2 linked regions of the Alkaliphilus metalliredigens QYMF genome follow. The protein of the gene in region 2 binds, or shares a complex with, the protein of the main gene of each other region. Links are inferred from orthologs where the notes say so. Each region holds a gene or a part of one and is shown on either strand. Other genes may lie near its edges.

Region 1 (3,550 bases), 3.7 Mb from region 2 along the record:
AATATATTCCCATCAGTCAGGTGCAGGGATTCATCGCCCATTTGGGAAAGGTGTGGACAACACCTAGCTGGTATCCTTTAAAACAAATTTTTAGTATTGGTGATGTCCTAATATCCCTAGGACTGTTTGCTTTTATTCAAGGGGCCATGAATGCACGAGGACGACATTCTTCCTCGATGATCCGTTTTGGGTATAAAGGAAGGCCTAGAAAGGTACAATCCTAAAGGGGAATTAATTTAGCAGGAGGCTTGGCAATGAATCTAGCATAAATAGAATTGTCATTAAATTTAAAGCATGTTACAATAGAACGATAAAATATTTTTTGAGTTGATAATATGATAACAATTGAGGTGGGAAAGTTGAAAAGATTATTTGAAAAAGTTTTTGGTAGTGAAAGTGAAAGAGAGATTAAAAAAATAGATAAGCTAGCAGATCGCGTTGAAGCATTAGATGAAGAATATAAAAAGCTATCTGATCAAGCGCTCCAAAGCAAGACAGCAGAATTGAAGGGCCGTTTGAGCCAAGGGGAAGCACTAGATGACATTTTACCCGAAGCATTTGCCACCATGAGAGAAGCTGCATGGCGTGTGCTAGGAATGAAGCACTATCGTGTTCAAATCTATGGTGCAATCATTCTACATCAAGGAAGGATCTCTGAAATGAAAACAGGTGAAGGGAAAACCTTGATGGCAACACTACCTGTTTATTTAAATGCCCTTGCTGGAAAAGGCGTTCATGTTGTGACTGTAAACGACTACCTAGCCCAACGAGATTGCGAATGGATGGGTAAACTTTATGAATTTTTAGGACTTTCTGTGGGTGTTATTGTCCATGGGATTACAATTGAGCAAAGACGGGCAGCCTATAACGCTGATGTGACCTACGGAACCAACAATGAGTTTGGTTTTGATTACTTAAGGGACAATATGGTGATCTATCAGAAGGATATGGTTCAGCGTGAACAAAACTATGCCATTGTCGATGAAGTAGACAGTATTTTAATTGATGAGGCACGGACACCACTGATTATTTCAGGGCAAGGTGAAAAATCCACTAAGCTGTATCATATTGTGGATCAATTTGTTAAAACCTTAAAAATAGAAGACGACGTGAGCTTAGATGAAAAAGCAAATTCTGTTACCTTGACAGAAGATGGCGGGACTAAGGCAGAAAAAGCCTTTGGGATTGAAAACCTAGCAGATATGAATAATATGGAGCTTTCACATCATATTAACCAAGCCTTGAAGGCCCGTAATTTAATGAGACTAGATAAAGATTATGTGGTTAAGGATGGGGAAATTATCATCGTTGATGACTTTACGGGACGTTTGATGTTTGGACGTCGCTATAGTGATGGGCTTCATCAAGCCATCGAAGCTAAGGAAGGACTACAGATTCAACGGGAATCTAAGACCTTGGCAACCATCACCTTCCAGAACTATTTTAGAATGTACAGGAAATTATCTGGAATGACAGGAACAGCGAAGACGGAAGAAGACGAATTTAGAGCTATTTATAATATGGATGTTGTTGAAATTCCAACCAATAGAGTTATCGTTCGTGATGACCAAGCCGATGGCGTATATAAGGGCGAGCAAGGGAAGTTTGAAGCGCTTGCAAAGGACATTGAAGGACGTTATAAAAAAGGTCAGCCGGTTCTAGTTGGAACGATTTCAATTGAAAAATCTGAAGAATTAGCAACCCTATTAAAGAGAAAAGGAATTCCCTGTGAAGTATTAAATGCAAAGCACCATGAGCGAGAGGCGGAGATTGTGGCCCAAGCCGGAAGAAAGGGAATTATCACCATTGCCACTAATATGGCGGGACGTGGTACGGATATTATTCTTGGAGGAAATCCTGAGTTTTTAGCAAAGCGTGAAATGAAAAAGCGAGGCTATGCAGATGAATTGATTGCCAATGCCACCAGTCATCATGAAACAGATGATGAAGAGCTACAAGCCGCAAGAAAAGTGTATAATGACTTGTTAGAAAAGTTTAAGAAAGAAACAGAACAAGAGCATAAAGATGTGATTGAAGCCGGTGGATTGCATATTATTGGTACGGAAAGACATGAATCAAGAAGAATTGACAACCAATTGAGGGGTCGTGCTGGAAGACAGGGAGATCCTGGCTCTAGTAAGTTTTATATCTCCCTTGAGGACGATTTAATGCGTCTTTTCGGTGGAGATAAGATGTTGAGCATTGTTGAAAAGATGGGTCTAGAGGATGACGAGGCAATTGAGCATGGCATGCTTTCTAGATCAATTGAAAATGCCCAAAAGAAGGTAGAGGGTAGAAACTTCGGTATTCGTAAGCATGTACTACAATATGATGATGTCATGAATAAACAGCGTGAAGTCATTTATGGTGAAAGAAAGAAAGTACTAGCTGGAGAAAGCCTGAAGGATCATGTACTGAACATGGCAAGAAATATTATTAATGAAGCCGTGGCCATCTATACCGCCGATGCTAAATATCCTGAAGAATGGGATTTAGTTGGATTGGGAGAGTACTTGGCAGGTATTTATATGCAAAGAGCAACCCTAAGCTTTGATAATATAGAAGAATTAACCGTTGAAACATTACAAGAACAAATTTATGAGACCAGTGAGAAACTGTATGAGGCCAAGGAAGAAGAAATTGAAGCAGAGCGTATGCGAGAGCTTGAGCGAATCATTGTACTGCAGGTAATTGATACAAAATGGATGGATCACATTGATGCCATGGATCAATTGCGTCAAGGGATTGGACTTCGGGCCATTGGACAGATAGATCCTGTGCGTGCTTATCAGGTTGAGGGATTTGATATGTTCAATGCAATGATCAACAGCATTCAAGAAGATACTGTTAAATATCTATTCAATGTAGAGCCTCAAGCGAAGGTTGAAAGAAAACAAGTGGCAAAGCCTATTGAAGCTAGCCATGGTGATGGGAATAGAAAAAAAGCCCCTGTAGTAAAGGAAAAAGAGGCTGGGAGAAACGACCCATGTCCATGTGGTAGTGGGAAGAAATACAAAAAATGTTGTGGAGAGTAAGGCATCTTCAAAATTAAGAGGTGAATGTATGTTAAATTTAGATATGTATAAGCAACAACTGTCAAAATTGACAGAAACAATAGAAGAAATGAGGGCTTCCCTTTGACATTGAAGGGAGCAGTCTGCTAGTAGAAGAGCTAGAGTCTAAAATGTCCCAGGAAAATTTCTGGGATGACCAAGATAAAGCCCAAGAGATTTTGAAGGAAGCAAAGATGGTTAAAGATCGAATCGAAGATTATCAAAGTGTCATTGATCAAACTGAAGAGGTTCAAATGATGATTACCTTTACTGAAGAGGGAGATCAGACCTTCGAAAAGGAATTAAAAGAAACCATCAATCAACTGGATGTCCGTGTGAAAACCATGAAAACAGCCACATTACTTCAGGGACAGTATGATAGATTCAGCGTAATCCTATCAATTCATGCAGGAACTGGTGGTTTAGATGCTCAGGATTGGGCAAAAATGCTGATGCGTATGTATAGCCGATGGGCAGAAGCTAAGGGATATGGAGTC
Region 2 (3,303 bases):
TGCCCCTCTGCTTATAATATGAGCCTCAGCAATTTCATCAAGCTCTTTTGTTGTTATGCCTGGCTTAATTGCTTCTTTTAGCAGTTCATGGGTTTCAGCAACAATTCTGCCAGCTTCACGCATGATTTCTATTTCTTGTCGAGACTTAAGATAGATCATAATTAATCTCTCCCTAAAGCTTCAACGATGTCTATAAAGACTTTTCCAATTTCTTGTTGCCCTTCAATTGTCACTAGCTGACCTTGCTTTAAATAATATTCAATTAAAGGCTCTGTTTCATCCAAATAAACTGAAATTCGTTTAGTAACAGTTTTCTCAGTGTCATCATCTCTCTGATACAGCTGTCCACCGCATTTATCACATTGATCCGCTTTAGTTGGCGGGTTAAATAATATATGGTAGGTAGCGCCACACTCTTTACACATTCTTCGTCCAACAGCTCGTTCCACTAAGGTTCCCTTAGGGACTTCGATGCTCACAACTTTGTCTAGGGTGACTCCCATTTTGTCCAGTACATCATCTAATGCTTTTGCTTGAACGACAGTTCTTGGAAAACCATCTAACAGAAAACCTTCTTGGCAGTCATCTTGCTGCAATCGATCTTCAACAATTGCAACAACAAGTTCATCTGGGACAAGCAATCCTTGGTCCATATATTCCTTTGCCTTATTCCCTAAGGCTGTACCCTGCTTAATATTAGATCTTAGCATATCACCGGTTGAAATATGTGGAATATGATACTTGTTTACAATCCCCGAAGCTTGAGTACCTTTGCCGGCACTCGGTGGTCCAAGTAAAAGCAATCTCATTTTACCATCTCCCGGTATAAAATTAGATTCAGGGGGTTAACCCCCCTTGATTCCTTTATTTTAAAAATCCTTGATAATGTCTCATTAACATTTGTGCTTCAACTTGCTTCATTGTTTCTAATGCAACCCCAACAACAATCAATAGTGCGGTACCACCAAATGCTGTTTGCATGCCAATTAATTGACTCAATGCGATTGGTAAGACTGCAATTGTCGCTAGGAAGCAAGCACCGGCTAATGTGATTCTTGTTAACACACGGTTTAGATAATCAGATGTTGGCTTTCCAGGTCTGATCCCAGGAATAAAACCTCCATTTTTCTTCATATTCGTTGCTACTTCAGCAGGATTAAATGTAACCGCTGTATAGAAATACGTGAAGAAAATAATTAATACTGCTTGCATCATGACATAAATAAATGTACCCATTCCTGTAGATGGTGTTAGGAAACGATTTACAAATCCTTCAAATCCACTTCCAGGAAAAAAGGAACCAACGATTTGTGGGAAGGATAATAGTGACATTGCAAAGATAACCGGAATTACCCCTGCTTGGTTCACTTTCAATGGAATATGTGAACTTTGTCCACCATACATTTTTCTTCCAACAACGCGCTTTGCATATTGTACTGGTATTTTTCTAACGCCTTCAGTAATCAATACAACAGCTGCGATAACAAGTACTGCAATCGCAAGAAATGCAATAATAGAAATGATTGAAATCTCACCCTGCTGTGCTAAAACGTAGGTTCTATACACACTGTCAGGAACACGAGAAACGATTCCTGCAAAGATGAGCAATGAAATTCCATTACCAATTCCTTTTTCTGTGATTTGCTCCCCTAACCACATTAGGAACGCGGTTCCTGCAGTCAAGGTTAAAATAACAACAATTATACTAAAAGCATCTGTTTGAATCAGTGCTTGTCTGAAAAGGCCAATACTAATTCCAGTTGCTTGGATTAGTGCTAACACCACCGTACCGTATCTTTGGTATTGAGCGATCTTCTTCCGTCCTTCTTCTCCTTCTTTTGACAATTCCTCTAAAGCTGGGATTGCAATCGTAAGAAGCTGCATAATAATTGAAGCAGTAATATAAGGTGTGATACTCAATGCAAAGATAGTCATGTTACCAAAAGCACCACCGGAAAATAAATCTAACAAAGAAAATAACTGTGCATTACCAACAATATTTCTTACTACCTCAATATCAATTCCTGGTACAGGAATCACTGAGCCAAGACGGAAAATGACTAGCATCATCATGGTGTAAAGAATCTTCCCTCTTAAATCTGGAATTTTCCAAGCATTTCTTAGGGTTGTTATCACCTTAAATCACCTCTGCCTTTCCTCCAGCAGCTTCAATTTTTTCAGCAGCTGACTTAGTGAACTTTTGGGCCTTAATTGTTAAGTTCTTCTCTAAGTTGCCATTGCCAAGGATCTTTACGCCATTCTTTTCTATTTGCTTGATTACGCCCATTTCCTTAAGGAATTCTGGGGTAATTGTTGTTCCGTCTTCGAACTTATTTAATACATCAACATTGACTTCATTGTACACTTTTGCAAATATATTTGTGAAACCTCGCTTAGGTAGTCTTCTAGCTAGAGGCATTTGTCCACCTTCGAAACCGATTCGTACGCCACCGCCACTTCTGGAATTTTGTCCGTTATGACCTCTACCAGCAGTTTTGCCATTACCAGTTGCACGACCTCTACCTTTTCTTTTTACTTCTTTTACTGCACCCTTAGCAGGTTTAAGCTCATGTAATTTCATGTCCACACCTCCTCAGTTCTTATTCAATCACTTGTACTAAGTGACTTACTTTATCGATCATTCCTCTTATCTGAGGATTATCTTTTTGTTCAACAACTTGCCCAATCTTTTTCAATCCTAAAGCTTCGAGATTTTGTCTCTGCTTCGGAAGTGTTCCTATTTTACTTTTAACTAATTTGATTTTAATTGTCTCTGCCATGGTTTCAACCCTCCTAACCTAAGAGTTCTTCCACTGATTTTCCTCTTAGCTTTGCTACATCTTCAGCTCTTTTAAGTTGTCTTAATCCGTCCATTGTAGCACTTACCATATTTCTAGAGTTGTTTGTTCCTAAAGACTTCGCTCTTACGTCTTTAATGCCTGCTAACTCTAAGACAGCACGAACAGGTCCACCAGCAATGATACCAGTACCTTCTTTCGCAGGCATAATCAATACATTTCCAGCTCCAAAATGACCAATTACTTCATGCGGAACTGTTGTGCCTACAGTTGGGACTAGAAGCAAGTTTTTCTTAGCAGCTTGGATTCCTTTGCGGATCGCATCTGGAATTTCCATTGCTTTACCTGTTCCAACTCCAACATGTCCGTTCTCGTCACCAACAACGACTAAAGCTGCGAATCTAAAGTTTCTACCACCTTTAACAACTTTAGTAACACGTCTTATATCAACCACTTGTTCTTTCATGTCAAGTTGATTTGCATCAATTCTTTTATTAAATTGCAT

The links.
Region 1: the proteins of secY (region 2) and secA are in contact, whole or in part, in a crystal structure (PDB 3DIN), measured with the Thermotoga maritima proteins. The link is inferred for Alkaliphilus metalliredigens QYMF from one-to-one orthologs. Residues at the interface, in WP_004081795.1 of Thermotoga maritima: Glu108, Gly109, Glu110, Glu111, Ala236, Glu237, Arg238, Arg239, Ile240, Thr241, Ile242, Gln243, Tyr244, Ala245, Arg246, Arg247, Val248, Thr249, Gly250, Arg251, Arg252, Val253, Tyr254, Gly256, Ala257, Ser258, Thr259, Tyr260, Leu261, Pro262; in WP_004082002.1 of Thermotoga maritima: Glu261, Ala262, Arg263, Lys300, Ala301, Arg302, Thr303, Ile304, Ile305, Leu323, Tyr324, Asp325, Pro326, Val329, Ser330, Tyr333, Ile336, Lys340, Phe345, Val349, Glu363, Phe364, Tyr374, Ser375, Gly376, Gly377, Glu393, Ile395, Thr482, Ser483.

Annotation. Positions count from the first base shown.
Region 1 is NC_009633.1:824,683-828,232, forward strand. What follows is about bases 14-3,235. They hold secA (preprotein translocase subunit SecA), read left to right. Parts: upstream 14-335; coding sequence 336-3,035; downstream 3,036-3,235. Other genes in these bases: AMET_RS03900 (DUF5317 domain-containing protein), read left to right, coding at 14-224. Outside these bases: more of AMET_RS03900, read left to right, coding at 1-13. UniProt on the Escherichia coli protein: Required for protein export, interacts with the SecYEG preprotein conducting channel.
Region 2 is NC_009633.1:4,566,804-4,570,106, forward strand. What follows is about bases 1-2,975. They hold secY (preprotein translocase subunit SecY), read right to left. Parts: upstream 2,137-2,975; coding sequence 865-2,136; downstream 1-864. Other genes in these bases: map (type I methionyl aminopeptidase), read right to left, coding at 1-159; AMET_RS22270 (adenylate kinase), read right to left, coding at 162-809; rplO (50S ribosomal protein L15), read right to left, coding at 2,138-2,581; rpmD (50S ribosomal protein L30), read right to left, coding at 2,601-2,780; rpsE (30S ribosomal protein S5), read right to left, coding at 2,794-2,975. Also shown: more of rpsE, read right to left, coding at 2,976-3,303. UniProt on the Escherichia coli protein: The central subunit of the protein translocation channel SecYEG. Consists of two halves formed by TMs 1-5 and 6-10.